Regions from separate parts of the Turicibacter sanguinis genome, predicted to be linked through region 2. Evidence: riboswitches for the same ligand, from Rfam matches in the RefSeq annotation. Region 2 holds a riboswitch; the other holds the start of a gene.
What was found. Region 2 has a riboswitch for S-adenosylmethionine ahead of HLK68_RS04435 (methionine ABC transporter ATP-binding protein). Riboswitches for the same ligand answer to the same signal wherever they lie in the genome.
Positions count from the first base shown of each region.

Region 1 (16,943 bases), 990 kb from region 2:
TCGCATTCAATTGAATGATGGCTGTTGAGAGAGCATGTCCGACACTGTCATGAATATCACGTGAAATTCGATTTCGCTCTTTTAAAACGGCAAGTTCTGTTATTGAAGCCCCGTAAAGTTCTAATTCTTCTTTAGCCTGTTTTAATTTTTCTTCAGAAATTCGAAGTTCATCATATAAAAGTTGAGCATCTAATTTCTTCTCATGTTCTTCTTTAATATAAAGCCCTAAAAAAGCAACGATGAGAAACACAAATAAAGAAGTTATCTGATTTAATGTGAAAGAGTGAGAAATTAAAAATAGCAAGATCATTCCGATTAAACAAGACAAGGAAAGATGATAACGTCTTGGTAACAGTAAAATACTATCAAGTATCGGTAAAATAAAATAATAGGCTACCATTTGCGGTTGATACGAACTTAAACAAATAAATAAGATTAAATCAACAACTAACGAACATATAATATAAGGTGCTTGACGAAGCGAGAAAAAACGAAACTGACTATTGATAAGTAAGCATAACAGCATTAAGATAATAAAAATCGATAATGTTTCATTCAAACTAATGAAAGAAAAAATAACCGTGAGTAAACTTAAGTAACGAACAGTAATTAATAGTTTGTTTTTTCTCATAAGATACCTCCTGTTTATTTTTGTATTGTATCATGCAAACAATTGGTAAATAAAGTTACGAGGTGATATTTTGAAAAAAGTTATCGCAATTTCAAGTAGTGGGCGTCAAAAAAATACATATCAACTCATTCAATCGGCGGCTCCCTTATTAAAGGAAGCGGGAATTTCTTTGCAAATCATTCATCTGTCAAATTACTTGATTCAAGATTGCAAAGGGTGTGAGGCTTGTATCTTAAGTGACCGGTGCCCGATTAAAGATGATGTGATCGGGATTTTAGAAAAACTGGGGCAGGCGGATGGAATTATTTTAACGTCACCTGTTTACATGGCAGGCGTGAGTGGACAACTTAAACGATTTATTGACCGTACCTGCAAGTGGTATCATCGTCCAGAATTAGTAAAAAAACCAGTTTTATTAATGACCACAACAGCAGGGGGATATGCCGATGAAGTTCTAGACTATATGGAAAAAGTCGCAACTTTTTGGGGGATGCATCTTTGTGGTCGAGTGAAGCGGAACGTAAAAACTTGGGATGAAGCGGTCAGTAGAAAAGAGTTGAAATTTTTTATTAAAGCGGTGGAAGAAGGGGAGGAAACGGAGTGGATTCCAACAAAGGATCAGGTTATCGCATTTCAGGTGCAGAAAACATTAGCCATGAATATCCTTCCAAGAGATCGAAAGTATTGGATAGAACATGGTTATGATGTACAAGTTTACTATGAAGAGAATGATGTGCCCTTTTATTTAAAGTGGATGGGGAACTCTTTTTATAGTTTCTTTAGCCGTATTATTAAAAAAAAATCCTCTTAATAGGAGGATTTTTTAATGATGATGAGAAGCTTTTGAGATTAAAAATCCAATGGTTGTTGAAATCAAGTCGCGAAGTTGAATAATCCCTTCTTGATAACTTAGATTATTCGTTCGATTAGCAATCATTAAAACAATGATACAAATGATGCACACCGTTGTTGAAAACAAAATTCTAACGTGAGTTGCTTTATTCAAATTAATATCTTTATTGAATACAAACTCTTGTTTCTCATGATCTTCAGATTCTTCAGAAGGTGGCGATGCTTTTTTAGTTGAATAGCTATGAGCCATCCCAAGAATAAAACCAAAGATACTTGAGGTACTTGTTCTAAAGACAATCTGAGTGGTGGAATCTAGCGCATTAGCTGGAACAAAAATAGCATAAATCAGTTGGAAAAGAAGGAGGATTCCAATGAAAAAAATACATTTAGTGGCAAAGTCGAGGTGTCCCCATTCATACTTGAGTTTTTTATAGAGTTTATAGATGCTTGAATTTTTATTCATCGTCATCACTCCTTTATTTAAGTTACTATAGAGTATGAAGATTAAACAAAATAATAAAGTGGTAGTATCACGATATTTTAAATATGTTAAAATAAACTGAAACTATAAAAGTGAGGACTTCTATCATGAAAGAGACAATGAAAGAAATTATCAAATTTAGAGATGATCGTGGCTGGAAACCTTATCATACTCCAGAAAATTTAGCAAAATCTATTTCAATTGAAGCAGCTGAATTGTTAGAATGCTTTCAGTGGAATAATGACTTTGATGCAGAACATGTTTCTGAAGAATTAGCAGATGTGATGATTTATTGCATGCCAATGGCTGATGTATTAGAAGTAGATGTCAAAGACATTATTTTAAAGAAATTAGAAAAGAATGCGATTAAATATCCAAGTACAAAATAAAACCCGTGATTTTCACGGGTTTTATTGATGAATGGCGTAAACCATGGTTGTATAAGTTTCATAAAGGACGTAAAGTACCATACTGATTAAGAGCATTTGACTGATGAAACGTTCACCTTTGGCACCTGTTTTAAAGTTGGCGAGTTTAATTTTTTTCTTACACGGATAAAATAAGCAAACCCCTTGATGCGTGAATAAATCAAGTACAATATGTGAAATATGACCAAGCATTAAGCCGCAGGTAATAATAATATAAAACTCATTTCCGACGTCTAGTAATGGAGCGCAGGCAATTAAAACAAAAAAGAAGGCGATAGAAAGAAAGCTATGAGTCAGTGTTCGATGTTTAAAGTTTTTAGCAATGAATTTTGAGATAAAGGGAAAAAGTTTTCCCATTTGAGATCCTGTCATGTCGATATCGGGTAATAATGACCCGACGGTGGTCGCAAGACAATAAAGGGTGATAATGAAAATTTTAGAATAAAGATTAGCCTCCTCGTAATAAGGGGCAATAAAAAGATGGTGGGTCACAAGTCCGCAAAGTAGGCCACCTCGTTGATGCGTTCCGGCAGTCATAGTTAAAAGTCCTCCTGTATAAACCTGATGTCGAATTTAAAAGATTAATGTCATCTATTTTATATTATACAAGAAAAAAACGAATATTCGTTTGAATTCTATGAGGGAAATAATGGTATATTAGATATAGGGAGAGAGAGACTTGCATAAAATGAAAGGATAGTGTTAAGGTAAGAGGAGATAGAAGTCTAGAGCATTTTTTTAAGCCTCTTTTTATTAGACTATAGGATCCTCGATACAAAAGGGTTTAAGGGTTTAAGAACTGATTATGATTTTAAAATGTTGCGTCTTAGTATTTTGTTTGAGCAACCCAACATAACTGCTAAGGAACAATCGTTTTGTATCGGGATAGATAATGAAGTGAGAGTGATGTTTCATGAATTTAGAAGAAGAGTTAACGGGTTTAAATGACGCACAATCTGAGGTCGTTTCTAACCTAAATGATAATTTATTAGTCATGGCTCCGGCAGGAACAGGGAAGACGAAAGTTATTTCATTACGAGTAGCGGGATTTATTAATCAGGGGATTGAGGCGAAAGAGATATTGTGCTTAACCTTTACGAATAAAGCTTGTCATGAATTAGCAGAACGATTGCTAAAAGTAACGAATGGGTTGGCCAAAGAGGTTTTCGTTAAAACGTTTCATAGTTTTTGTTTTCAACTCATTAAAGAAGAAGCGAAAAACTTCGGTAAGATTTCGCGTGATTTTTCGGTGATGGATGAAGAGGATGGAAAGTTTTTAGTGCGTCAGTTAATGAAAGATGATTATGTCATTGCCGATTTGGCCTATCAATATTTGCAAGAATTGAAACTATATCGCTTAATGATTCCAAAAGCGTATCGTGACGATTATAAAAGAGTGGTCGCCTCTTTTCATCAATCTGAAAAAGCACAAAAACTTCAATATTCGAATAGAAGAAGTGATGCTGGAGCATATACCCTTGGATTTTTAGCTCAGTATGGTTGTTGGTTATATGAAACATATCAAACGTATCTTCTTGAAAATCACCTTGTTGACTTTAATGATTTGATTGTTTATGCTAGCGAATTACTAGAAGATGAGGAGATTTTAGAACGTTGGCGTGAGCGATTTAAGGTGGTGATGGTAGATGAAGTACAAGATACCTCCCAATTTGAATATCAACTGATTGAAAAATTAGCAAAAGGAAAGCAATTTAGTGTTTTTGGGGATTTCAATCAAACCATTTATGAGTGGCGTGATTCAAATCCAGAACTGATTTTGTCACAAATTATGACGACATTTAATCCAAAACGATTGGAGTTATCCCTAAATTATCGGTCTTTGAAACGATTAGTTCAAATGAGTGCCAATTATTTACAAAATGCGAAAAAAGCACGCTTAATTAATCCGAGGCTATCCCCACGCGTGATTGAGGCAGCGAATGAGGAAGTGGGAGGTCGGCCTGTCTTTTATGAAGCACAGACCCAACAAGAGGAAATGGATTTTATTATCGATCACCTAAAGCATTATCGATTAGATGACCTCGCTAATACTGTGATTCTAACGCGAACAAATAAGCAAAATATTCAAGTTTCAAACTTTTTAAGAAATGTGGGGATTCCCTGTTATTTGATTGAAGATTTAAGTTTATTTAGACGCAAAGTCGTAAAAGACTTACTTGCCTTTGTCAAATTTCAACTTAATCCATTTGATCATTTATCACTTGAACGATTGTTGCCACTTATTTGTCCTGAGGTATCTCCTGAGTTATTTAATCAAACGTATCGTCAACGATATGTTAGTTATGGGATGAGAATGATTGATTTGTTTCAAGAAGCTGCTTATGAGTATGAAGAACCGTATGGATTATTAAAGAAGCAGTTTGAAAAGGGACGAATTGTCATTTTTGATGTGGAATCAACGGGTCTTGATGTGACTCAAGATGAAGTTATTCAAATTGCAGCTATTGAATTGGTGAATGGTGAGTATACTCGTTCATTTGAACGATTTATTAAACCGAGCCACTCGGTTGGAGACTCAGCTTTGGTGCACGGATTTAGTGATGACTATTTAAACGAACATGGCGAAGAGGCGAGAGAAGTCTTTTTACAGTTTCAAGCGTTTGTAGAAGGCGCTTTATTGATTGGTCATAATGTTCAATATGATTTAAAAATTGTGAGTAGTCAGATGAATCGTTTAGGTCTGATGTTTGAAAATTCAATGGGCTATTATGATACCTTAGATATTGTTAGGCGCCTGTATCCAGATTTGAAAAATCATAAGTTAGATACCGTCAGCGCCTATGTTGGTGTGAGTCATGAGCCGACGCATAATGCGATGGATGATATTTTAGCAACAAAAGATGTGCTCGTTAAAAGTATGGATTTGTTAATGACGCATCATGAAAACCGTAAAAAAGTCATGAAATTTTATGAACCTCATTTATGGGGAGCGATTCAAAGGTTAAAAGAAATTCAAGACTGTTTTGAAACACAGCCGCCACATGTTGCGATGAAAGGTTTAATAGATGCTTTTGAGTGTGAGGATGAAGCACATAAGCAAAGTATCATAGAGTTACTTAATTACATTGGGGCGACCTATCATCGCCTGCATCATACGAATCCACATCAACCAAATTTAGAAATTTGGATTCAAATGCTTAATTTGATGGCGTTATCAAGCAGTGAACTTGATCGTGTCATGAAAGAGGAAAATAAGCTTGCAATTATTACGGTGCATCAGTCAAAGGGGCTTGAGTTTGATCATGTGATTATTCCATTTATGAGTCAGGGGATGTTCCCGCTCGATTTTGATGGGATTAATCAAGAGGAAGAATGCCGATTATTTTATGTTGCGATGACTCGTGCGAAGCAGAGCTTATTATTGACGCGCCATATGAAAGAAACCTCTTCATCTAGAAGGGTGAAAGAGCGAAGTCAATTTATATCGTTTTTATATTCATAAAGAAGAATGAGCCAAAAAGTATGAATGAAAGGGTTAAACGATTATTTGAAATAAAAAAAGAGTCTCAGTTACCTGAGACTCTTTTTTATTCTGTCACTTTGTCAACAACGATGAAGGGTTGTAATTGATAAGGTTTAGGTGCGACTTTACGATCTTGCCACATATAGAAGAAGCGTTCAAGTGGAAAAATAGTATATCCATCTTGCCAATGGTCTGATGTATCATAAGGATCAGCAAAAATTAAGGTATCATCTCCAATACTTGGTGTTCCATTGTTATCATATCCAATAATAGAGACCCAATGACCATCCCAGTCTCCCCATTCAACCATAACGGGTCTTCCTGCTTTTAAGTGTCCTGTTAGCCATGTGACGAAGTAAGAATCTTTAGCATCGTCAACCCAAGCTTCAGTATCGTCACTATTTTCTGAAGCGTATAAAGATGATGAAGAGAAGGTCGGTTTTAGATTTCCGATATTAGAAGGGGTTGCTCCATCCTCTTCGCTTACCAAGTCAGCCTCGGTATAATCAGCGCGATAACTTGTTTCTAATACTTTAAATCCTTCTAAATTAGAAAAGAAGTTGTACATGTCTTCAACGGTTGTGCCATATTCATGAAAGTTATTAGCACTTCCAGGAAGAGCGCCTTCCGTATCATCGTCAACACTTGAACCCATGGCAAGTGCGATATCCCATTCTGTTAAATCAGTTTTTCCCATATTCCAAAGTGTCATTAAAGAAACGGCGTTTCCACATGACCATTCCGTTGTTTGTTGCATCGTTTTAAAACCTTCAATGAGGGTTAAGGTTTCGTCTGATTTTAATCGATAAAAATCGGGATTAACATAAAATCGTGAAGTAGCGTTATCACCTAAAAAGTTATAAGAATCTGCTCCCCCCAATTCATCGTAATCTTCTCCCTCAATAAAATCTGGTTTTAATTTAACTGTCTCAGAAACGGTTTTAACTGCCTCCTCTTCAAGTGGTTCAATGGCAGGTATTTCATTTTGATTTTGGCATCCTGTCATCACCCCTAATGCCATAATTAAAGTTAATAATGAAATTTTTTTCAAAAGTAATCATCCTTTCAAATTTTGATTTTCGTAATTTTATTCAACATTATGTTTAGTATTTATAAACTTTTTGAGCAAAAATAAAATGTTTAGATGAGAATCATCGAAACAAAAGAGAGGGGGAATAGCTAATTTATTAACGTTTTATTGCTCATTAATCATATATTAAACGATTTTTAAGGATAAATCAATCATTTTTATTTAAAAAATTCATAATTTTTTACAATTTATATAAGTAAACATTTAGATTATTATTTTTGTTCTACAAATGGAGAAGTTTCATCTCAAGAGATGAATAAAAAGAAGTAAAAAAAGTAAAATTGTTTTAATTGAATTGGTAGATTTATAATCTTAGTTATTGTATGATTAGCTATAAAGCATTGATTTTTGCGATGTAGATTTAAAAAGTAAGGACGATGGTAGATGAATGATAATTACCAAGCATTTTATTGGAGTAAGCTTGATAATGTGGCGAAGTTATATTCACTCGTATCGAGTACAAAGGCAACAAATGTATTCCGAATTTCGGTCAAAATGACAGAACCAATTCAAGCGGATTACTTATCAGAAGCTGTCGTGGGGGCACTTCTTGAAATGCCATCATTTAGTGTACGTCTAAGGATGGGAATTTTTTGGTACTACTTTGATATGAATATTCAAAAACCAAGAGTTCGTAAAGAGTTTACGTATCCATGTTCAAAAATGACGAAGTACACTAATAATGGTTATTTATTTAATGTCACCTATTATGAAAACATGATGCATCTAGAAGTTTTTCATGCTTTGGCTGATGGAGCAGGCGCATTACAGTTTTTACAGGTTCTATTGTATCAATATTTAAAAAGAGTTTATCCTAATTCAGTCAATCAACATTTACAGTTAATGAGTGACCAACAATCTCAACGTGCAATGGATGAGGACAGTTTTTTAAAAGTTGTGTCGGATCGAGATGGAAAAGTTATTCCAACGACTTCTAAAGCATATAAAATACTAGGAATTAAAAAACGTCCTCAAGAATTAAAAGTGATTCATGGAATGATGCCAGCAAAACAGATTGTTAAATTATCAAAACAATATGGCGTTAGTATGTCTTGTTTTTTATCTTCTTTATTAATTTATTCGATTTATATGGAAAATGAGAAATTCACAAAGAATAAGCGACCAATTACGGTGACAATTCCATTTGATTTAAGAGCCCGTTTTGAGTCAAATACTGTGCGTAATTTCTTTTCTAATGTGACGGTATCGGTTAATGTTTTAGAGGAGATGAGTTTTGAAGATATTTTAAAGCAGGTATCCATTCAATTAATTGAGGGGCAAGATCAACAAGTTGTGACGCATAAAATTAAAGATAATGTGAGTGCTCAAGAAAATTTAGCCATCCGTTTTGCTCCACTGTTTATCAAAAATACGGTGATGAGACAAATTTATTTAAAGGCCGATCAAGGGGTGACAACCACGTTATCGAATCTTGGGCGTATTGTCTTTTTAGATGAAATTTCACAGTATGTCGATCAAGTACGCGTCATGCTTCCGGTGACACCACATCAACGAATTCGTTGTGGGGTTTGTTCATTTAAGGAGACGTTAGTCGTTAGTTTTACATCATCATTAGAAGAAACTGATATTCAACGATTCTTCTTTAGATTTTTAAAAGATCAGAAAGTTGAAATTACAATTTCATGTAACGAGGAAATAAATAATGAGATATTGTTCTAAATGTCAAATGAATGTAGAAAATGAATTGAAAAGATGTCCTTTATGTGGGGAAATATTGGACTTAGTTGAAATTGAAGTGGTTCGAGATTATCCATCCCGATTTGCAAAGAAACGTCGCGTGCCGATTCGTAAACTGATTGTATTTATGGCCATGGTGATTATTTCGTATTCTTTTATCATCGGAATTTTTCATGATTTTAATTGGAATTGGGTCTTTATTATTGTGTGTTCTACTTTATATTTGTCAGTGAGTGTTATTATTGGCTTAAGAGTGAAAAAAAATATTGGACCAAATATTTTGACGCATGTCTTTGGTGGAACTGTATTTGCCGTTATTTTAGATTATTTACTTGGCTATCAAGGGTGGTCATTGAATTTTGTGTTTCCATTGGCACTGATGGCAGGAACATCTGTCTTTACATTGTTAATTATTTTAAGACCAAAGCGTTTTACAGATTTTGCAAGTTATCAGTTACTGCTTGGCGGTATTGGATTGTTTTTATTAATGCTCGTTTATTTTGAGTTAATTAGTTTTCCAGCGGTTGCAGTGGTTGCAGGATATTACGCCTTAATAACGTGTGTTGGGATGTTTATGTTTGCTGATCGTAAACTGATTCATGAAATAAAAAAGAAATTTCATTATTAAAAAGACTTTACATTCCATAAAATGGATGGTATAGTATCCGTAAGTTAAAAAAGAAATAAAAATGGATTCCTTATCAAGAGAAGTGGAGGGACAGGCCCTATGAAGCTTCAGCAACCGGTACAGTCGTACACGGTGCTAAATCCGACAGATTAATTCTGGCAGATGAGGAGCGCGAGTTGTAAGTTAGACTAAGCGTTCTTCAAATTTTTGAAGGATGACTTAGTTTTTTTATTAATTAAATATAAAACCTTATCAAGAGAAGTGGAGGGACAGGCCCTATGAAGCTTCAGCAACCGGTACAGTTGTACACGGTGCTAAATCCGACAGATTGATTCTGGGAGATGAGGGGATTGTTTATTAGAGGACTCTAATGAGACGGACCCCAGCTTTTGATAAGGGGTCCGTTTTTTTATTTCAACTGACAAGGAGGGAGATAGAAGATGATTGAGTTAAGACAGGTAAGTAAGAACTTTGAAAGTCAAGGGCAAGTGGTTAAAGCTTTACAAAATATAAATTTAAGGGTGAATAGAGGTGAAATCCTTGGAATCATTGGGTATAGTGGAGCAGGAAAAAGTACGTTAATCAGATGCTTGAATTATTTAGAAATTCCAACAGAGGGAGAAGTGTTGATTAATAATTTGGTTCTGGGGCAATTGAATGCGAAGCAATTAAGAGAGGCTAGACGAAAAATCGGAATGATTTTTCAACATTTTAATCTCATGAAATCACGTAATGTTTATGAAAATATTGCTTATCCGCTAAAAGGTCAAGGATTGAATCGTGATGAAATAAAGGAGAAGGTTGATCGTTTATTAAAGCTTGTTGGATTAGAGGAAAAGGCTAATGTCTACCCTAATCAGTTGAGTGGGGGTCAAAAACAACGTGTGGCAATTGCTCGGGCATTGGCAAATGATCCAGAAGTGTTGCTTTGTGATGAGGCGACATCAGCTCTTGATCCTCAAACGACTAAATCGATTCTTAGGTTGTTAAAAGAAATTAATGAACGGTTAGGAATTACGATGGTATTGATTACGCATCAAATGGAGGTTGTTAAAGATATTTGTCATCAAGTGGCGGTGATGGAAGAAGGTGAAATTGTTGAAGTAGGACCTATAGTTGATGTTTTTTCAAATCCTAAAGCAACTATTACAAAGGATTTTGTGGCCAATGTATTTCAGGATGAACGGATTTTTGAGTTATTAGAGTCGAGAGGTTCGTTTGAAGAATTAACAAAACTTGAAAAACTTGTGAAGATTTCATTTGTTGGACAACAGACAGGTAAAGCCTTTATTTCTAATATTTCAAAGTTGTTTGATATTGAGGCGAGTATTTTATTTGGAAGTGTGGAGATGATACAAAAAACGCCCATTGGGCATCTAATTGTCAGTTTACATGGCGATGAGAAATTGATGAGTCAGGCACTACAGTATTTAAATGATAATCAGATTAAAGTGGAGGTGTTAAGTGATGGTCGAGTTCTTTAATCAAATTTGTCCAAATGTGGTCGAGTATTTTCCTGATTTATTAAAAGCACTTAACGAAACGTTATTAATGGTTAGTATATCGGGGATTTTTGCAACGATGATTGGATTGCCAATTGGGGTTGTTTTAGTGGTGACAAGGCAAAATCATTTGGTTGAAAATAAATGGGTCTATTATATCATCGGAAAATTAATGAATGTTTTGAGATCCATTCCTTTCATTATCTTGCTTGCGTTTATTATGCCATTTACGAAGTGGATTGTTGGCACAACGATTGGGTTAAAAGGGGCTTTAGTTCCGTTAATTGTGGGGACGACACCGTTTGTAGCGAGACAAGTTGAGTCGGCACTGTTAAATGTTGATGATGGGGTAATTGAAGCAGCAAAAGCGATGGGATCGAGTCCATTTGAAATTATCTATCGTGTCTTGTTAAAAGAAGGATTACCAAATATCATATATGCACTCACGATTACGATCGTAAGTTTGATTGGATTTTCAGCTATTGCTGGAAGTGTTGGTGGAGGTGGTCTTGGAGATTTTGCCATCCGTTATGGTTATCAATATTTTAAAGGAGACATCATGTTTGTGACTGTTGTCGTTTTACTTGTGTTAGTGTCACTAGTTCAAAGTGCCGGGGAATGGCTCCAACGGAAACTCAGTCATTAAAATAAATCATATTAGGAGGAATTGATCATGAAAAGAAAATTATTAGGGTTAGTAATGTCAGTTTGTTTAGGATTTTTATTAGTTGCATGTGGTAATGAAGTGGGAAGTGATTCGGTTATTAAGTTAGGAATTAATGGCGAAGTTAATTCCATTTGGAAAAGTGTTCAAAGTCGTCTTGCAGAAGAAGGGATTATCCTTGAGTTTGTGACTTTTAGTGATTATAACTTACCAAATACCGCACTAGCCGATGGAGAAATTGATGCGAATGCTTTTCAAACAATCGCATTTTTTGAAGAATTTAAAAGCAATCATAACTTAGATCTAACATCAATTGGATATACCGTTTTAGCCCCAATGGGAATTTACTCATCGCAATTAACGGATGTAGCACAATTACAAGAGGGAGATAAAGTGTCAATTCCAAATGATGCTTCAAATGGTGGTCGAGCTCTATTATTACTTCAAGATGCAGGTTTAATTACATTAAAAGAAGGAGTGGGGATTACGCCAACGGTGAAAGATATCATTGCCAATCCTAAAAAGTTAGAAATCGTTGAATTAGTTGCTCAACAATTACCGCGTTCATTTGAGGATGTGGCAGTCGCAGTCATTAATAATGGGGTCGCTGTTCAAGCTGGCTTATCACCACTTGATGATTCGATTTATGTTGAGAATACAGAAAGTGAAACGGTTGTAAATTACTACAATATCATTGCGGTTCGGACAGAGGATCAGGATAAAGAAGCATTAAAACGTTTAGTGGAAGTCTATCAAACGGAAGAAACTAAAAAAGCTATAGAAGAAGAATACAAAGGGGCATCGATTCCAGCATTTTAGTGAATAGGAGAGAGAACGTATGGAAAATCAAATTCGTCAATTTATAAAGGAACAAGAAGCTTATTTTATCAACCTGAGTCATCAAATCCATGAACATCCTGAAATTGCAAACGAGGAATATTTTGCGTGTGAGTTGTTAACGAATGTTTTAAAAGAAAGAGGATTTGATGTAAAGACAAATATTGCGGGGCATGAAACAGGATTTGTGTCACGATATATTGCTAAAAAACCTGGTCCGGTGATTGGTTTTTTAGCTGAGTATGATGCTTTAGCGGGACTTGGGCATGGATGTGGTCATAATATTATTGGGGTAAGTAGTGTATTAGCTGCTTGCAGTTTAGCACCTTTATTAGAATTAACTGGAGGAGAAGTCATTGTTTTTGGGACACCGGCTGAAGAAGGTGGAAATAATGGGAGTGCGAAAGCTTCGTTTGTTAGAGCGGGATTGTTTGATGATGTAGATGCTTGTATGATGATTCATCCAGGTAATAAAACAGCAATAACAACTAGCTCTTTAGCCAATCATCCCATTGAGTTTGAATTCTTTGGACGTCCCGCTCATGCAGCAGGATGTCCGGAGAAAGGAATTAATGCATTAGATGCCATGATTTTATTTTTTAGTGGGGTGAATGCTTTAAGACAACATGTAACATCTGATGTTAGAATTCATGGAATTATTACACACGGAGGAGATGCACCTAATATTATTCCAGAGTATACGAAAGCGAGATTTTATGTTCGTGCCAATACGATTGCAACCTGTGAAGAAATCACGAATAAGGTCATTCAAATAGCGAAAGGTGCGGCATTGAGTACAGGGTGTGAGGTGAAATATAATACGTATCAAAATATTGTGGAAGATTTAATTGTGTATCCCTTATTTAATGAATTATTTAAAAAGATTGCAACTGAAGTGGGATTGATTGTAGAGGACATCAATCCTAATGAATCAAAAGGTTCAACCGATGCTGGGAATGTCAGTCATGTCATTCCAACGATTCATCCATCTGTAAAAATCTGTGACTCTGAGGTAGTGACTCATACTGAGGAATTTAAGCAGGCAGCGATTTCTAAACAGGGGGATGAAGGGTTGCTTCAAAGCACAGAAATTTTAGCTCGAATAGGATTACGATTATTAAGTGATGGTGAGTTGTTAGCACAAATTAAAGAGGAGTTTGAGTTGAATAAAGTGAGATAACATCAAAAGTTGAATTTATAGTTATATCACTAAAGCACTTGAATATAATAAAGTGATTTAATAATTATAAATTTGAAGATGAGGTGAGAGGATGGGCACTTTTTTCGAACAGTTTGGTAAGAAGGTTACTCAAACAAGTCAAGATGCGATGAAAAAGACAAAAGAATTTGCGGAAATCGCAAAATTAAACACACAGATTAGTGACGAAGAAAAACGATTAAATAAAATATATATGAATTTAGGTCGCTTATATTATCAACTTTATGGAAATCAACCTAGTTTGGAATTTAAAGATTTATGTCTAGCAATTGAAGGAAGTTTAAAGAATGTTGAGCATTATGAGGTAATGGTTAATGAATTAAGAGGGATTAAACGTTGTGAATCTTGTGGGACAGAAATGCCGATTGATTCAACGTTTTGTCAAACGTGTGGAAGTCGCTTAAATGAAGAAAGAGGAAGTGTCGTTGCTGTTGTTTGTGCTAAATGTGGAATGGAAAATGGAGCACAAGCTACATCTTGTATTGGTTGTGGACAACCTTTATAAAAGAAAAATCCCCGGTGATACCTTTCACCGGGGATTTTTCTATATTACCATTGGAATTCTTTCCAATCTTCCGCGTATTTAGAGAATAATTCGTTAACTGCTTTACCAATTTCAGCGTATTCTTCATCTTTTAAGTTAGCTAAGGAAACACGGATTGACCAAGATGGCCCTTCGAATCCACTACCGTTTAATAAGACGATACTGTATCGATCGGCTAATTCGAATAAGAATTCTAATGGGTTACGTTTTTCTTTTAAGTATTTAACGAACTCCTCACCGTATTTTAATTTTGCCCAAACAAGAAGGTCAATTTCATTGTAGTATGACGTACTATATGGATCTTCTTTATAAGATAAGTTATCAAAGTTATCATATAGTAAATGTTTACGACGACGGCAAATTTCTTTCGTTTGTTCTTTATAAACATTTTCTTTATCTAATAAGGCAAAGATAGAGAAGATTGCCATTTGGACCTGACAAGGAGTGGATAATCCAGCAGTGTGGTTAAGTGCAACCTGACGGCTATCTGCTACGATACGATCGATAAATGGAATATTATCTGGATCAGTTGTTAAGGCGCCATAACGTTCACGTAAAATATCTTTTTCATCTTCTGGTAATTTGTTGATTAAGTGATTGAAGACATTGTCTTTTTCTAATGCGATAACCCCTAAACGCCAACCAGTGACACCGAAGTATTTAGAGTACGAATAAACTCCTAATGTGTTGTAAGGAAGGGTACACATTAATGATTTGAAATCGTTAGAGAATGTACCATATACGTCATCGGTAACAATCATTAAATCTGGATTTTGACGTTGTACGACTGATTTTAAGTAATACATAGACTCTTCGTTGATTGCAACTGACGGTGGATTACTTGGGTTAACAACACAAGCTAATTTGATGCTAGTATCTGCTAATTTATCTAACTCTTCTTGCGGATATTGCCAAGTATGACGGCCTTCTTCACTAATTTCTGAAGCATAAATTTTTACGATATCGAAATGATAACGAGGTAAGTTAGCAATTTCTACATAAGGGGTAAAGATTGGAACGAATAAGGCGATTTTATCTCCTGGAGATAAAATGCGGTTGGCAATTAGTGAGTCGAAGATATAGCACATTGCGGCTGTACCACCTTCAACAGCGTATAATTGGTGAGTAGATGTTTCGGGATTCCCACCCATTTCTTTAATCACATAATCTTTCACAACTTGTTCGATATGGATTAACATACGATCAGGAACTGGGTAGTTGTCACCGATAATAGCATCAACTAATTCAAATACCCAAGAATCTGGATCAAATCCTTTATCTTTAATACCATATTCAATGATGTTAGATAGTAATTCAATACCAGGAGCATCTTTATGATTTCTTACATAAGAGGTGAATCGCTCATAAATTCCTGGTTTTTCAGGCATACCAGCTAAATCTTTTTCATGCCAAGTACGTTGTGTTTCTTCAACGGCGAATTGTCCAAGAGTGAAGAAGGCTTGACGTGGAGTGGCAGCTGTCCAGTTAGGATTTCCGCGTCCTGCATTGAGCATAATACGGACACCTTTTTGTTCAGATTGTTTAGCCATATGAATTAACTCATCTTTTAATTCAAATGGGCTTAAGTGTTGTACTCTTTCAATGATATCATTGATTTTTTTACGCTTAACTTCAGCTCGTGTAGTCATACAAAACTTCCTTTCAAATTTTGTTTCAAGATATTAATAAGGTTAGGAGAAGAAAATAATAACCAAGGATCCCCAAACAGTTAATAAGATATTACCAACAGCGTAAGGAACGGTGTATCCAAGTACGGGTGCATTACTTTCAGCTTTCTCAGTAATAGCCCCAATTGCCGCTGTTGTTGTTAAAGCTCCTGCAGTTGCTCCTAGAGCAATTGGAGCTGAAAATTTGAATACATATTTTCCAAGAAAAATTCCCGCGAATGTTGGAATAAGTGTCACCACCACACCTGCTAAGAAGAAACTGATCCCTGATGATCTTAAACCAGAAACGAACCCTGGACCGGCATTAATACCGACAACAGCAACGAAAGCAGCAAGACCAACATTACTTAAGAACCAAGCAGTTCCTTTTGGAATACGACCAATGGTCGGACGACGAGAATGAATTAGTCCAAAGATTAATCCCATAATCAAAGCCCCACCACTTGTAGATAAGCTGATTCCAACATGGCCAATCGTGAGCGCCGGTATCCCAATTAATCCACCAATTAAAATCCCTAAACCAACGAAAATCATATCCGTTTCATCTGAATCACGTGCTGGTTTTCCGATTTTGTACGCTAAAGCTTCTACATCATCAACAGGTCCTGTTAGTGTAATCACATCTTTCTTTTTAATAACTGTTTCGTTATTATAAGGGATTTCATCTCCTGTACTTTGAAGTTTAGAGATAAAAACACCACGTGTTAAAGTGTTGTGACGAACCTCACTAATTGATTTTCCAGTAATTTCACTATCTTTAACATAAACAGCCACTGTTTCAGTTGGAAAGTTAATTAACGTATAGTCTGAAATTTCTTGCCCAATCTCTAGAAGGTTAATTTTAGAGACATCTCGTTCTTTAAAAGAAAATGCAACGCGATCATTTTTTTGGATAATTTCATCCTCATTTGGTCTGAAGACATCATTCCCACGTTTCATTCTCACCATAAATAGACGAATACCTTCTGTGGCAAGTTTGTGTTCAACTGCTTTTACAGTTTGTCCAATGTAGCAATCATCAATGATATAAGCGCGATAATCGACATCTCCTGCACGCGAATTTAAAAGTTTTCCTTCAAGTGCATCTTTAGACGCATTATCGATTTTTCGACTTTCTTCAGCTAAATCAACTCCATAAATTTTTGGACCCAGTGTTGAAAGAACAAAAGCGCATCCGATGGTACCAAAAATGTAAGT
Region 1 is NZ_CP053187.1:1,880,622-1,897,564, forward strand. Features, by position in the region: gene HLK68_RS09085 (sensor histidine kinase) at 1-631, opposite strand, end outside; gene HLK68_RS09090 (flavodoxin family protein) at 702-1,442, shown strand; gene HLK68_RS09095 (hypothetical protein) at 1,455-1,946, opposite strand; gene HLK68_RS09100 (nucleotide pyrophosphohydrolase) at 2,072-2,353, shown strand; gene HLK68_RS09105 (metal-dependent hydrolase) at 2,375-2,929, opposite strand; gene HLK68_RS09110 (ATP-dependent helicase) at 3,306-5,855, shown strand; gene HLK68_RS09115 (cysteine peptidase family C39 domain-containing protein) at 5,941-6,927, opposite strand; gene HLK68_RS09120 (hypothetical protein) at 7,351-8,646, shown strand; gene HLK68_RS09125 (DUF6320 domain-containing protein) at 8,630-9,292, shown strand; SAM riboswitch class I at 9,360-9,461, shown strand; SAM riboswitch class I at 9,539-9,640, shown strand; gene HLK68_RS09130 (methionine ABC transporter ATP-binding protein) at 9,733-10,776, shown strand; gene HLK68_RS09135 (methionine ABC transporter permease) at 10,760-11,440, shown strand; gene HLK68_RS09140 (MetQ/NlpA family ABC transporter substrate-binding protein) at 11,468-12,277, shown strand; gene HLK68_RS09145 (M20 family metallopeptidase) at 12,297-13,475, shown strand; gene HLK68_RS09150 (zinc ribbon domain-containing protein) at 13,567-14,019, shown strand; gene aspD (aspartate 4-decarboxylase) at 14,064-15,707, opposite strand; gene aspT (aspartate-alanine antiporter) at 15,750-16,943, opposite strand, start outside.
Region 1: linked by a shared signal. The riboswitch ahead of HLK68_RS09130 (methionine ABC transporter ATP-binding protein) and the one ahead of HLK68_RS04435 (methionine ABC transporter ATP-binding protein) in region 2 are both predicted to bind S-adenosylmethionine.

Region 2 (16,943 bases):
AATACGAAAATGAAGAGGATGTTATTGAAACCATTAAAATTGATTTAGAGCAATTTAAAAATGCGGCAAAGAGTAAAAATATTGCCTCATTCATTAAAATCAATCAAGAGTTAAATAAAACCGCAAAGGCTTTTGAAGATTTGTTCTTGTATTACAATGTTGAAAAATTCCATGCAGAATCAATTTTAAATAAAATTCAAGAAATTGAAGATGAAATTAGAAAGACAGCAGAGGAATCGGATTTGATTTATGATAAATCAAATCCAAATTATTTAAGTCATGTCTTTCCTTCTAACGAAGAATAAAGAAAAAGCCATCATACGATGGCTTTTTTTATGGTAATTTTCGCAGGCGCTTTTTCACCTCTGATGCTAAATAGCAAAGAGCAATAATGTTAATGGTTGCAGTTAATCCAACACCGATATCAACTAGTGACCAAATAAGTCCTGCTGAAGCACAGGCAGAGATAATGATGACCACAATCACAATAATTCGTACGAGGAAGAGGACATGATTGGTTTTAAAGAGATATTTGACGTTAGATTCGCCATAAAAATATCCAGTTAAAATCGTACTAAAGGCGAAGAAGAAGATAGCAATTGCTAGAATAATTCCTCCAATTGGACCAAATAAACTTGTTAAAGCATATTGAGTCAGTTCAATCCCATTACTATAGTTATCAGCAACACTGATAGCATCTGTTACCATGATTAAAAAGGCTGTAATAGTACAAATGAATAAGGTTGTAACATAAACACCAAATGCTTGGATATAACCTTGTTCAATTGGAAACTCACTATCTGTTGTTGCAGCCGCGTGAGCACCCGATCCCATTCCCGCTTCATTTGAAAAAACCCCGCGTTTAATTCCTGTAATAATTGTAAACATTACGGTGCCCCCGATTAATGGAGAGGGTTGAAAGGCATCTTCGAGAATTGTAGTGAAGAATGTGGGAATATATGAAAGATGCGTCAGCATAACAAATATCCCAATTCCAATGTAAAATAGCGCCATAATAGGTACGATTTTTGAAGTCATTTTAGCTATGGATGCAGCCCCTCCAAATATAATGCATCCACTTAAAATGGCAAGAAAGATTCCTGTTATAAGCGGAGGGATAGATAATACATCATTAAATGAAGTCGCAATTGTATTAGCCTGAATTGCACTAAAACCAAAAGTATAAGTTAGAATAATAATAATAGCGTAAATGATAGCAAAAGATTTTTTATGTAAGCCATCTTCAATATAGTAGGCCGGTCCTCCAATATACATCTTTCCATCTTTTCGTTTATAAATTTGGGCAAGTGTACTTTCTGCAAACGAAGCGGCAGCTGTAATAAATGCGCTGACCCACATCCAAAAAACACTTCCCGGTCCTCCAATATAAATTCCGAGTGCAACCCCGGCCAAAGAACCTACCCCTACTCGTGCAGCGAGGGCCATAGTAAAGGATTGAAAAGATGAAACACCCTCACTAGTTGGTGTTTTTTTGGTTAAACATTTAATCATTTCCTTAAATCGAAATTGTGCCCCTCTATAATAAAAAGTAAAAATTAAGCTTACGATTAACAAAGTGGGAATTGCTAAGTAAGACCAAATAATGTGTTCTATTTCTTTTATCATATAAGTCCCCCATCTTTTTTTCCATCCTTGTTAACTATCTTATTTATCAACTTAAGAAATTATGTATTAAAAAAACGTAGGAATTCATAAGTAATTCCTACGTTTTAATGATTAAGCTTGTAGTTCTAATAATTTAGCAATGGTACGAACCATAACCCCAGTTCCACCTTTTGGTCCTAAGTCATGAGCTGCCTTTGTATCAGCAGTTCCTGCGATGTCTAAGTGAATCCATGGTGTTTCTTCAACGAATTCTTTTAAGAAAGCAGCCGCCATAATTGCTCCTGGTTTTCCAATTGGTGCATTATTTAAGTCGGCAACATCACTGGAACGTAATGCTTTTTGATCACGTGGATGAAGTGGCATTTGCCAAACGTATTCGTTTGTTAATTCTGCTGCTTTTAAGAATTGATTATAGAAGGTTTGGTTATTTGTGAAGGCACCTGTTGTATCCGTTCCTAAAGCTGCGATAATAGCTCCCGTTAAAGTGGCTAAATCGATAATTTTACTAGCTCCTAAATGTTTAGCAAATGTAATTCCATCTGCTAAGATTAAACGACCTTCAGCATCTGTATTGGTTACCTCAACTGTTTTTCCATTCATCGTTTTAATAACATCACCTGGTTTAATTGCATTACCGCTAATCATGTTATCTGTTGAAGGGATAACTAATAGTAAGTTAACGGGTAGGTTTAAGCGGACAGCTACTTGGAATGCTCCAAATGCTGAAGCAGCTCCCCCCATATCAGATTTCATATTTTCCATTCCAGCGCGTGGTTTTAAACAATATCCCCCTGTATCAAATGTTAAACCTTTACCGACTAAAGCTGTAATGTTTTCAAAACGAGGTGTTCCTTGATATTTAGCAACAATCATTTTTGGAGGTTCAACAGAACCTTGATTTACACCAAGAATTCCTCCCATTCCTAATTGCTCCATTTCTTCTTTTTCAACAATACGAACTTCAAGGTTATGTTCGTTTGCGAACGTTGCAACAGCATTTGCTAAATTAGTTGCTGTTAATTTATTTCCTGGTTCATTTAATAATTGACGAGCACTATTTGTTGCTTCTCCGTAGATAATACCGCGCTTTAAATCTGCTTCAATTGAACATTCACTATGAATGTAGAACTTGACTGGAGTTTTTACTTTTTCTTCTGTTTTATATGTTTCCATCTTATAAGTTGCAAGTGTAATAGCTTCACCACAAATCGTTGCTAACTCATTGATTGAGGTTTGTTTGCTATCAAATGTTTCAAGTAGGATTGTTACATCATCTTTTGCTATTTTTGCAACTTGTCCGATTACTTGGCGGCACTTCTCAGTATTAAAGTCTGTTGATTTTCCTAAACCAACGATATAAACTTTTTTGCTTTCAATTTGTCCAAGTGGATAAATTGGTGTAATCTCTTTGAAAGTAGTAGGAATTAATTTTTCTTCTAAAGAAGCAGATAAACGTTTATTTAACGCCTTATCTAATTGCAAGAATAATGGATGTGTCGTATCGCTAAATACACCAACTACTAAATTTGTTTTTTCATTTTTAAAATTTACTGTTGATTTAAATTGAATCATGTTTCTCACCCTTTCATTTGTCATTATTATAACATAGTTAAAAGTTTCCAGTTTGAAAAAAGCTTATATTTTATACTTTTTCTCATTTTTAGGATAGAATTTTTTTTTACTTTCATTCTAAATCTATTATATTTATTAAAAAATGACTCTCGTTATGAGAGCCATTTGATTCACTATTCAGATACAGGGACAACTGCTCCTTCGTAAGTATCAATAATGAATTGTTGAACTTCTTCAGAGTGTAACACTTTAACTAATGTTTGAATTGCTTCATTATTTTCATTTCCGCTCTTAACTGCAACGATGTTCACATATGGTGACTGTGATCCTTCCATTACGATAGCATCATTCATTGGATTCAATCCACCATCAAGCGCGTAGTTTGTATTAATTAAAACAGCATCACCTTCTTCAGCATTATAAACTTGAACTAGTAATCCTGGATCGATATCTGTTTGGAATTTTAAGTTTTTAGGATTTTCAATGATATTTTCTACAGTTGCTTTGCTAACTTCAACAGAATCATCTAATTTGATTAAGCCTTCTGTTTGTAATAATCCTAGCATACGTCCGTGATCAGCAACTGAATTACTCATGATGATTGTTGCTCCTTCTGGCAATTCATCTAATGATGTATATTTTTTAGAATAAACTCCAATAGGTTCGATATGAATTCCACCCGCATTTACAAGGTTTGTTCCATGCTCAACATTGAATTCTTCTAAATAAGGAATGTGTTGGAAGTAGTTTGCATCTAATTCTCCATTTTCCACCGTTGTATTAGGTAAAACATAGTCTTGGAATACTGTAATATCAAGCTCGATTCCTTCTTCTAATAATAATGGAGCAGCAAACTCTAATATTTCAGCATGAGGGACCGCAGATGCTCCAATAGATAACTTTGTCGTTTCTGCAGGTTTTACTTCCTCAGTTTCTGGCGCTTCTGGTGTAGAAGTTTCTGGTTTTGTGTCATTTTGGCAACCAACTAATGTTAGGGCTGCAGCAAAGCTTAATAAACCTAAAGATAATTTTTTCATATTTAATTCTCCTCCTTGGATTTTGTTTTTATCGTGTTCCCCCACGATTCCTATATAAATCTCAATTTCGTGAAAAATTAAGGATTTATCTAATAGTTACTTAACGTCAGATTTCTTTTAACGTTTATCGATTTTTTTAGTAATAAAATCTCCGAGCATTTGGATGGTAAAGACAATAATTAAAATGATGACTGTCGCTACAAATACAACATCCATGCGATTACGCTGGAATCCATCAAGATAGGCCAAATTACCAAGCCCTCCTGCTCCGATTACACCGGCCATTGCTGTGTAACCAACAAGAGAAATCGTTGTGACAGTAATACCAGATACTAATGCAGGTAAGCTTTCAGGAATTAAAACTTTCCAAATAATTGTCCATATTGAAGCTCCCATTGCGACTGAAGCTTCGATAACTCCTTTATCGATTTCGCGAAGAGCGATTTCTACTAATCGACCATAGAATGGTGCTGCTCCAATAATTAGAGCAGGAAGTGCAGCATTCGGACCTAACATACTTCCGACTAACCATTTTGTGAATGGAAGTAACAAAATAATTAAGATAACGAATGGAATTGATCGGAATATATTGACGAAAGCAGATAAAATACGATTAATCCATTTATTTTCAAGTAACTGATTAGGTCCTGTTAAGAATAAGATTAATCCGATGATAAGACCTAATAAGAAAACACAAATACAAGCAATTAGTGACATATATAGTGTTTCAGTTGTGGCATCAAACATTTTATCAAAGCGTACATTCGGTAGTAATGATGAAATCATCGTGCCATCACCTCAATTTCTACTCCTGCCTCTTTTAAATAATTAAGTGCAGAATTAATATCATTTCCTGTTAGTTGAACGTAAAGTGATCCATAACCACCATCTTGTGTTTGAACAACTTTCCCGTGAATAATATTAATATCAACATCATATTGTCGAATAACGTTTGTGATAAATGGTTTTTCAGCATTTCCTTGGAAGTATTTTAATAAAACAATTTTTCCATCAGGGAATTGTTTTGATAGGGTATCTAACGTATTAAGTGATTCGTCTTCATTGACAACTTGCTTTACAAATCGTTTAGTAACGGAGTGACTTGGGGTTCTAAAGACAGTTAAGACATCACCTTGTTCGATGATACGACCATTTTCCATAATGGCAACATGGTGACAGATTTTTTGAATGACATGCATTTCATGTGTAATTAGAACGATAGTTAAATTGTATTTTCTATTAATTGTGACTAATAAGTCTAGGATTTCGTCTGTTGTTTGTGGATCGAGGGCTGATGTAGCCTCATCACACAGTAAAACTTTTGGGTTATTTGCCAACGCTCTAGCGATTCCGACACGTTGCTTTTGACCTCCACTTAATTGGGAAGGGTAGTTATTTTCTTTCCCGCTTAATCCAACTAATTGAATTAATTCTAGTACACGAGGTTTGATTTCATTTTTCTTAACGCCAGCAATTTCAAGAGAAAAGGCGATATTTTCATAAACAGTTCGAGACCAAAGTAGGTTAAAGTGTTGAAATACCATTCCGATTTGTTGACGTGCTAAGCGAAGTTCTTTAGCAGATACCTTAGTTAGATCTTTTCCGTCAATTGTAACGGTCCCGTCGGTTGGTCGTTCGAGTAAGTTTAACATTCTGATTAATGTACTTTTTCCAGCACCACTGTAGCCGATAATTCCGAAGATTTCTCCCTTTTTAATCTCTAGATTAACAGAATCAACTGCTGTTACTTGGCCGGATGAAGTTTGGAATACTTTTTTAACTTGATCAAGGATAATCATATTCTCTCCCCTTTCCTTAGATAAGTCATTTAACATTGATACAAAAAAACCTTCCTACTTAGATAAGTAGAAAGGTGGACTACATTTGCATGTAATGTCACACTTTCTCTCATCTGTCAGATAAAAATCTGCAGGAATTGGCACCGTATCATTAATTGATGGTTGCCGGGCATCACAGGGCCTGTCCCTCCGCCGCTCTTGATAAGAGTTTGTGTATCTGTATAAAATTTTAGTTTGTTGTGACTTAATACTTATTATAAGGCGTTTAGTTTAAAAGTCAATCTATTTTTTCCATTTTTTAACTTATACAGAAATACATATATATAAGGTAAGAAATTAAAAAATATTTTTTTGTTTAGCGTTCCTAATTTTTTATACAATATTTAATAATTCTAGATTAATTTTAAAATAGGTATATTAAATGAGGTAAATAGATAAGATGTAGGAGCAAGGAAGATTAGAGATGGGGGAGATTTTATTGAATGATTACATTATTGTTATTATTACAATGTCAGTAGCGTTGGCAATGGATGCTTTTGCTGTTTCAATAACACTCGGAATGGATGGAGCTACAAGTTCAATAAGACAGCGCTTGAAGGTAGCGACAAGCTTTGGATTTTTTCAAGGATTATTATTTATTTTAGGAATTATCTCGCTGACAATCGTAAGTGGAAATATTACAACTTATAATCAATATATTGCAGGTGTTATTTTAATCATTTTGGGGTCAAGAATGATTAAAGAAACATTTGAAGAAGAACCAGATAATTGTCCGTATCCGATTTGCCAACAAAAAAAGTGTAGTCAGGTTAAGTGTTTACGAACTGGAAAAACAAATAAAATCACGTTTAGATTATTAGTGATGTTTGGTATTGCGACAAGTATCGATGCGTTAGCTGCTGGAATTACGTATGGACTAATTTATGAGCAGATTATGTTAGCTGTCATTTGCATTTCAGGTGTTGCCTTTCTTTTATCTTATATGGGAGCAACCTTTGGTAGAAAATTAGGTCATATAATTGGAAATAAAGCTAATATATTTGGTGGAATATTAATTGTTATATTAGGAATAAAATCTATATTGTCCTAATATAAAACTTCTTTAGGATGTATCTTAAAGAAGTTTTTTTAGGTGGATAAAAATGTCACAATAAAATTTCAAAATATTAGAGCATATAAGTTGATTTTTTCCATTATCGGCAATATAATAGACAATGTAAAAGATATATACGTTATAACGTTTATGGGGATAGTTAAATGTTATGATGCTATGCAAACCCTTTACAAAATGAGGCTATCTGTTATAAAATCAAAGTGCAGTAACAGGTATTCGAAATTTCAGAGAGAGGTTCAAATTGGACCACAAGGAGGAATTATCATGGAAGCTTGGCAAGGCTTTAAAGGTGAAAACTGGAAAGAAAAAATTGATGTGCGTGACTTTATCAATCAAAACATTACTGTTTATGAGGGTGACGATTCATTCTTAGCAGGACCAACAGAAGCAACAACAAAATTATGGGATCAAGTAATGGAATTATCTAAAGCTGAACGTGAGGCTGGTGGAGTTCTTGATTTAGATACTAAAATCGTATCAACTATTACTTCTCATGAACCAGGATACTTAAATAAAGAGTTAGAAACAATCGTTGGTTTCCAAACTGATAAACCATTCAAACGTTCTTTACAACCATTTGGTGGAATTCGTATGGCTGAAAAAGCTGCTGAATCTTATGGATTCCATGTAGATCCAGAAGTATCTCACATTTTCACTGAATACCGTAAAACTCATAACCAAGGTGTATTCGATGCTTATACTCCAGAAATCCGTGCTGCTCGTAAATCAGGTGTTATCACAGGATTACCAGATGCTTATGGACGTGGACGTATTATCGGGGACTACCGTCGTGTAGCTTTATACGGAATCGACCGTTTAATGGCTGAAAAATTAAATGATCATAACAATACATCTCGTATCATGGACGAAGAAACTATTCGTTTACGTGAAGAGATTTCAGAACAATACCGTGCGTTAAAAGAATTAAAAGAAATGGCTGCGAAACATGGTTTCGATATTTCTAAACCAGCTACAACAGCTAAAGAAGCTATCCAATGGTTATACTTCGGATATTTAGCAGCAATCAAAGAACAAAACGGTGCTGCAATGTCTTTAGGACGTACTTCTACATTCTTAGATATCTATATTGAACGTGACTTACAAAATGGAGTAATCACAGAAGAACAAGCACAAGAGATGATGGACCACTTCGTAATGAAATTACGTTTAGTTAAATTCTCTCGTACTCCAGACTACAATGAATTATTCTCAGGAGATCCAACTTGGGTAACTGAATCAATCGCTGGTATGTCAACTGATGGATTCCCATTAGTAACTAAAAACTCATTCCGTGTATTACATACATTAGATAACTTAGGACCAGCTCCAGAACCAAACTTAACAGTATTATGGTCAACTAAATTACCACAAGGATTCAAAGAATACTGTGCAAAAATGTCAATCAAAACTTCAGCTATCCAATATGAAAATGATGACATCATGCGTCCAATCTATGGAGATGACTATGCTATCGCATGTTGCGTATCACCAATGAAAGTTGGTAAACAATTACAATTCTTCGGTGCTCGTGCAAACTTAGCAAAAGCATTATTATATGCAATCAACGGTGGTAAAGATGAAAAATCTAAAGCACAAGTTGGACCACATTGGGCTCCAATTACTGACGAAGTATTAGATTACGATAAAGTAATGGAACGTTATGATGAAGTAATGGAATGGTTAGCAGATTTATATGTTAATACATTAAATATCATCCACTACATGCATGACAAATATAGCTATGAGCGTATCGAAATGGCATTACATGATACAGATGCAGAACGCGTTTCAGCAACTGGTATTGCCGGATTATCAGTAGTAGCTGACTCATTATCAGCTATCAAATACGCTAAAGTTAAACCAGTTCGTGATGAATTTGGAATCGCAGTTGATTTCGAAGTTGAAGGAGATTTCCCTAAATACGGAAACAACGATGATCGCGTAGACCAAATTGCAATTGATGTTATGTCTTCATTCATGACAAAAGTACGTAAACATAAACCATACCGTGCTAAATTACAAACTCAATCAATCTTAACAATCACTTCAAACGTTGTTTACGGTAAGAAAACAGGAACAACTCCATGTGGTCGTAAAGCTGGTGAACCATTCGCTCCAGGTGCTAACCCAATGCACGGACGTGACTCTCACGGAGCTATCGCTTCAATGTCATCTGTAGCTAAATTACCATTCGAGTCTGCACAAGATGGTATTTCAAATACATTCTCATTAGTACCAAAATCATTAGGACGTACAGATGAAGAACGTAACAAAAACTTAGTAGCAATCATGGATGCTTATGTAAACAAAAAAGGACATCACTTAAATATCAATGTATTTAACCGTGATACTTTATTAGATGCTATGGAACATCCAGAGAAATATCCACAATTAACAATTCGTGTATCTGGGTATGCGGTAAACTTCATCAAGTTAACTCGTGCTCAACAATTAGACGTTATTAACCGTACAATGCATGAAAAAATGTAATTGGGAAGAATAGAAGATAAGGTGATTAGTATGAATGGATATGTACACTCAGTAGAATCTTTCGGAACAGTTGATGGTCCTGGACTTAGATTTATCGTCTTTGTCCAAGGATGCGGCTTACGATGTGCTTATTGTCACAACCCAGATTCATGGAAAATGAAAGAAGGGAAAGTAACGGAAGTTTCAGAAATTGTTGACGAATTAATTAAGTATAAAGAGTTTTTTGAGGCTTCAGGTGGAGGAATCACTGTAAGTGGTGGAGAACCTTTATTACAAATGCCATTTGTGACAGAATTATTTAAAGAGTGTAAAAAACATGGCATTCATACTAACATCGATACTTCAGGTGATTTACATTTCAATACTGAAGAACGTAAAGCACAACTTAAAGAATTATTATCAGTAACAGATATGCTAATGTTGGATATCAAAATGTTTGACGCACACAAACATAAACAGTTAACTGGTAAAGATAATGCACACATATTAGAATTTGGTCGACTTGTATCGGATGCTGGTATTCCAATGTGGATTCGCCGTGTTTTAGTACCAGGATTAACTGATGATGAAGAAGATCTTAAACAAACAGCCGAATATATTAAAACTCTGAAAACAGTTGAAAAAATCGAAGTTTTACCTTATCACAGCATGGGTGAGTATAAATGGACTCAAATGGGGTATGATTATCCATTAAAAGGACAAGAGGCTCCAAGTGATGAAGTTGTTAAACATGCTGAAGAAATTTTAGGTAAAGCAATCTAAATTCCTTCTACCGCTAATCCTTCCTTTTTGTAGGATTAGCGGTTTTTATATGTTAAAAAAGGTTCTATCTCATTATGAGATAGAACCTTTTAACTTTATAATGTTCAAATATTAATAGTTTTTAGCTTGTAATTCAAAGTGTGCTTGTGGATAAGTGCATACTGGGCAAGCTTTAGGTGCTTTTTTTCCATAGTGGATATGTCCACATTCTAAACAAACCCATGCTTGTTCTTCTTCACGCTCGAAAACTTTACCTTCTTCAAGATTTTTTAATAATTCTAGGTAGCGTTCTTCATGGTGTTTTTCAATTTTCCCAACCATTTCAAATAATACCGCGATACGATTTAATCCTTCTTCACGAGCAACTTCAGCGAAGCGAGCATACATATCTGTCCACTCACCATTTTCCCCAGCAGCAGCATCTTTTAAGTTAGTCATTGTATCAGCAACTTCTCCGTCATGAAGTAATTTATACCATAATTTTGCATGCTCCATTTCGTTGCGAGCAGTTTCAAGGAATACGTTAGCAATTTGCTCATATCCTTCTTCTTGAGCTTTAGCTGCATAATAAGTATATTTATTACGAGCCATTGATTCCCCAGCAAAAGCTGTCATTAAGTTTTGTTCAGTTTTAGTTCCTTTTAAGTTACTCATTTTTCTTCCTCCATAATGTAAATAAATGGTTACGAATTAAATTATAGCATTTTACTTGACAGTTGTTCAAGGAACTATAAATTTAATGATATTGTTTTTGAAAATTTAAAAGCTATATTCAAAGGAATATAGCTTGATTTATATAGTGGTTACTAATTACTGGACTCAACTTTTTAATTAGTAATTTTTTGCTTCTTGTTGGAAGTATGCTTGTGGATGCGCGCAAACTGGGCAAGCTTTAGGTGCTTTTTTACCATAGTGGATATGTCCGCAGTTTAGGCAAATCCAAGCTTCCTCTCCTTCGTGTTCAAATACTGTTCCTTCTTCGATATTTTGAAGTAGTTTTAAGTAACGTTCTTCGTGATGTTTTTCGATTGTTGCTACTTGTTCAAATAGGTAGGCAATACGAGTGAATCCTTCTTCACGAGCAACTTCGGCAAATTCAGCGTACATATGGGTCCATTCATCGTGTTCACCGGCAGCCGCTGCTTTTAAGTTTTCCATTGTATTTCCGATACCATCATTTAATAATTTATACCACATTTTTGCGTGTTCTTTTTCGTTGTTAGCTGTTTCTAAAAAGATATTAGAGATTTGTTCATATCCTTCTTTTTTAGCTTGGGATGCGTAATAGGTATATTTATTACGAGCCATTGATTCCCCAGCAAAGGCTGTTAATAAGTTTGCTTCTGTTTTACTACCTTTTAAATTTGTCATTTGATAATCCCCCCGATAAGATAAGTTAAATCATCTTTACAAGCTTATCTTAGCATATAGAAACTATTTATCAAGGGTGATAGAAGCAACTTTTATATAAAATATCAGTAATAATTCTTAATATTTAAGCATAAGAAAAAGCAACTATCATATACTGATAATTGCTTTTTAATATTTATTTGTTAAAGATAAATTTTTCAATAACTTGAGCAATTCCATTGTCATTATTTGATGCAGTTACGTAGTTAGCAGCTGCTTTTACCTCATCGACTGCATTCCCCATTGCAACACCAAGTCCCGCAAATTCGATCATTGGAAGGTCATTGTATCCATCTCCACAAGCAATTAACTGGGATTTATCTAATCCTACGTGATCAAGTAATTTTTGTAAAGAATATGCCTTATTAATATTTTGAGGCATAATTTCTAAGAAGAATGGCATTGATCGCATAACACTTAGACGTTCTCCAAGACGTTCTTTAAATTTCATTTCAACTTCTGCTAGGTATTCGGGTTCGCCTGTACATAAACATTTAACTGAATTAAATGTGACTGCTTCTTTAAATCCTTTAACACGATTAAGAGGCATATTATTAATAGCTCCTTCTTTACGGATATATTGATCATCATCTTCTGTAATAATAGCTTCATCCTCATACGCCATAATATTTACATTCATTTCACGTGCTAAATCATATAATTCATGACAAATTTCAGGTGTTAATGATTTATCATAAATTAGTTCATCAGTTTGAACTGAAATGATGCGTCCCCCATTATAAGATAAGATGTATCCTGGATATTCATCTAATCTTAATTCTTTAGCAGCTTTAATCATTCCATAAGTTGGACGTCCAGAAGCTAAAACAATCATAACTCCATTTTCTTGTGCTTTGAATAACGCTTGTTTAGTTTCTGGTAAAATTTCATTTCTAGATGACATTAACGTTCCATCTAAATCTAACACGATCATTTTATAACTCATAGTTTTCTCCTTAGTTGAATATTAAATTTATTAGATTTAAAAACTGATTTTTTTGAAGGGGTAATTCATTAATTAAATTTTTAGATGAATTGATATACTTGAAGCAAATGTCGTTTGCTCTTTGGATATGTTCACTATTTTTAATTTGCTCACATAATAAATCAAATTTACTTTTTTCCGTTTCAACATTAAGTGATAAAAGATCGTCTTTTAAAAGGGAATCCTCTAATGCAAAAATCGTTGGCAATGTAATAATACCATTTCTTAAGTCATAGCCAACAGGTTTGCCTATTTTCTTTGATGTACTTGTAAAATCAAGAATATCGTCTTTTAATTGATAAGCGATACCGATTTGACTCCCAATAGTAGAGAGTTGATTGATGATATTGGCATCTAATCCCGCTACTAATCCACCAACAACTAAACTTAAAGAAATTAAAGCACCTGTTTTTTGATAGCTTTTATTGATGTAATCATCAAAACTTAAGTCAAAATTAAAGTGATTATGCTGTTGATTAAGCTCGCCTAAGCAAAGGTTATTCATAACAACCGCAATTTCTTGATGTAATTTTGGAATTTTAAATTCAGAAAAAAGCTCTAAACTTTTATTTAAAACAAAATTTCCAAGATGTACGCCGACCGTAAGTGAATATTGCTCATGCAGAGTGGTCACATTGTGTCTTGTTGTTGATTCATCGATGATATCATCGTGAATTAATGACGCAACATGCATTAACTCAATTGCAACTGCAGCTGTATAAATCTCTTGTTTATTGACATTCTCTTTTAAATCAGCTGCCAATAACACGAATAAAGGTCTAATTCTTTTACCACCGTTCATAATGATTTGAAGAAGATCGTTCATCATTTTAGGATCAGAAAAAAGTGTTGAATCCGAGCTCACAGCTTTAAGGAGTAGGTCATTAAAGTATTGCTCATCGTACCCAAATTTACATAATAAGCTCATCGTAAGGGACCTCCTCATTAAAGAATTTTATGATTTCAGATGTTAAAGAGGGGAGGTCTTGATTAATTGTGACTAATTCTATTTGTTTAAGCTTCTGTGCTAAATTATATTTCACGAGATGAAAAGCGTTAAGGGAGCAATAATGATAATAAAGGCTATAGAAATAATCTCCCAATAAAATGAATCTTGAAATCTCCTGATGAGATAAAGTATTGTTAATTTGTTGATGACAATTAATGTATAAGCTTAATAAACCTATCGCCACTAATGTTGATTTATACTCCTTGAAAGTCTTTTTATTCGAAATAAAATATGTCTCAAGATTTGCTAATAAGTCTTCATTCACGGAGATAGTTAATGAAATATGTGGAGCAATTAAAGTTTTAATTTCTGATATAACCTGTTCGTTCATGCATATTTCTCCCTATTATTCAAAGTTTTAACATAATTATTATTTGAAATTAAGGGATAAATATACAGACGAAGATTACAGACTTTTAATAACCTCTTCTTTAAGTGCTGCTAACGTTTCAGGCGTATAATTTTCCATATTGTTTGCATAAGAATTTGAAAAACCATCTGTTTCATCATAACGGGGAATTAAATGCACATGATAGTGGAATACCGTTTGTCCAGCTGCCACACCGTTATTATTAACAACATTTAATCCGTTACAATTGAATGTTGTTTTTAATGCATTTGCTAACTTTGGCACGATGCTAAAGACATGACTCATATCTTCTGCAGTCATTGAAAATACATCTTGAGCGTGTTTTTTAGGAATAACTAGAGTGTGACCCTTTGTTGATTGAGAAATATCTAAAAATGCTAATACAAATTCATCTTCATAAACGACATGTCCTGGAATTTCTTTATTAATGATTTTACAAAAAATACATTGGCTCATTGAGTAGCCCTCCTATCTTAACTTTCAATCTTCATGGTCTTAATTTTATCAAATAATTTGTAAACTTTAAAGTGCTAACATTATGTGCAAGGTAGGGGTTAAAAAGACGGTATTTGTCGTGATATAATATAGAGGTTCAAAGTCGGGAGGTTTCAATATTGAATCGTAAAAATAATCGTGAGAATTTAGAGAAAATGATGTTAGTCGTCTTAATTGCGGCATTAGCGATTGTCCTAGGAATTGTTGAAGCAATGCTTCCTATTAAATTACCGATTCCAGGGATGAAACTAGGGTTAGCTAATATTATGATAGTAATTGGATTATATTATTTAGATGTTAAAGATATGTTGTTTGTTATTATATTAAAAACCGTATTAACGACCCTATTACTAGGGACATTCTCAATGTTTTTCTATGGCTTTGTGGGGGCAATTTTAAGTTATATTGCTATGATCACAGTCTTTAAACTAGGAAAAAATCAAGTAAGTTTAATAGGTGTTAGTATGATTGGTGGAGTCATGCACAATATTGGACAGATAATTGTAGCCATGATTTTAATTCAAACAAAAGCGATTGCGTATTATATGATGCTTTTATTACCACTAGGACTAGTGACTGGTGTTGCAGTTGGAATCGTTGCTAAATTGACAATGTCACGTTTAAATGAATTTGATTTATTCAAAAAAAACTATAAGTTAACAGCATAATAGTAGGAGAGATAGATGAAAAAATTATGGCTTGGGCGATATATCCCTACATCATCGAGTTATCATAATCTTGATCCACGAGCTAAAATCATCATTATGTTTTTAAATGTATTAATGATTATTATGATTTCATCGTGGACTCAATTGTTAATTGGTTTTTTATTTATGATCTGCTTTTTATTAATGAGTAATATTCCACTCAAATTTTATTTAAAACAGGCGATGTTTTTAAAGTACATGTATCTATTCTTTATTATCTTTTTCACCTTAACAGAAGGTAATCGTCTGTTATTTGAGTTTGGTTTTATTAAAATTTTTTCAGATGGATTTATTCAAGGTCTTTTCTATAGTAGTAAAATGATATTATTTGTATTAATGGGTGCTTTATTGACTTTTACAACAGCGCCAAATGAATTAGTTGCAGGTGCAAGACGATTATTTAATAGTGTTGCAGCTGAAAAATTTGCATTTATGACTAGTCTAGCCATTCGTTTAATTCCAATGATTTTAGATGAAGTCAAAGTTATTTATAGTGCTCAACAATCACGTGGGTTAGATTTTAGTGAACTACCATTTATGGAAAAACTAAATAAACTCATGTCTATCATTATTCCGGCAATTGCTAATACTATTAAACGTTTAACGATGATGATGGACGTCATGGATTGCCGAGGTTATATTGTGGGTGAGCACCGAACTTCTATTTATCAATTAACGTGGAAGAATAAAGATACAGTGATGGTTAGTTTGACTTGTATCGTATTAGCCGGTATAGTTCTTGTTTAAATAGCGGAACCTTGTAATAGGTTCCTTTATTTTTATAGTAAATGATATAAATTTTAAAAGATTAAGTAATGAGGTGAAGCCAGATGATTCTACATAATGATTGGCAGTTAGTGTTATCTAAAGAATTTGAACTGCCGTATATGAAACAATTATTTTCACAATTGAAAGAGGCTTATGAAACAACGACTGTTTATCCTCCTCGTGAAAAAGTTTTTTCCGCTTTTAATTTAACGCCTTATTCAGAAGTGAAGGTGGTCATTTTAGGTCAGGATCCTTATCATGGACCCCATCAAGCAAATGGATTGAGTTTTTCAGTTGAAAAAGGGACAGCATTCCCACCATCACTTCGAAATATTTTTACTGAACTAGTGGACGATATCGGATGCATTTATCCACAGAGTGGAGATTTAAGTCAATGGGCAAAGCAAGGAGTACTATTGCTAAATACAACGTTAACGGTAAAAGAGGGAGAACCAATGTCACACGTTGGCATGGGGTGGGAAACTTTTACAGATCAAGTTTTAAAAGAGTTAAATAAAAAGCAAACTCCAATTGTATTTATTTTATGGGGAAAACATGCAAGAAATAAAGCGAAGTTAATTGATCAATCACGTCACTTTGTGATTGAATCAGCACATCCCTCTCCTTTATCAGCTTACCGTGGTTTTTTTGGTAGTCATCCATTTTCACGTACAAATGAATTTTTGATTTCTCAAGGCTTAAAGCCTATTGATTGGACATTAAGATAAAAAAACAGCACAAATAGTTCTTAATTAGACTATTTGTGCTGTTTTTAATTAGTATTGTTGAGTTAAATCAC
Region 2 is NZ_CP053187.1:893,384-910,326, reverse strand. Features, by position in the region: gene HLK68_RS04460 (hypothetical protein) at 1-305, shown strand, start outside; gene HLK68_RS04455 (alanine/glycine:cation symporter family protein) at 334-1,626, opposite strand; gene HLK68_RS04450 (leucyl aminopeptidase) at 1,738-3,198, opposite strand; gene HLK68_RS04445 (MetQ/NlpA family ABC transporter substrate-binding protein) at 3,372-4,235, opposite strand; gene HLK68_RS04440 (methionine ABC transporter permease) at 4,353-5,021, opposite strand; gene HLK68_RS04435 (methionine ABC transporter ATP-binding protein) at 5,018-6,034, opposite strand; SAM riboswitch class I at 6,141-6,242, opposite strand; gene HLK68_RS04430 (manganese efflux pump MntP) at 6,498-7,124, shown strand; gene pflB (formate C-acetyltransferase) at 7,413-9,638, shown strand; gene pflA (pyruvate formate-lyase-activating protein) at 9,669-10,400, shown strand; gene rbr (rubrerythrin) at 10,512-11,054, opposite strand; gene rbr (rubrerythrin) at 11,232-11,771, opposite strand; gene HLK68_RS04405 (Cof-type HAD-IIB family hydrolase) at 11,947-12,756, opposite strand; gene HLK68_RS04400 (polyprenyl synthetase family protein) at 12,767-13,723, opposite strand; gene HLK68_RS04395 (hypothetical protein) at 13,707-14,135, opposite strand; gene HLK68_RS04390 (HIT family protein) at 14,211-14,630, opposite strand; gene HLK68_RS04385 (Gx transporter family protein) at 14,789-15,337, shown strand; gene HLK68_RS04380 (energy-coupling factor transporter transmembrane component T family protein) at 15,353-16,123, shown strand; gene HLK68_RS04375 (uracil-DNA glycosylase) at 16,207-16,872, shown strand; gene gerQ (spore coat protein GerQ) at 16,921-16,943, opposite strand, start outside.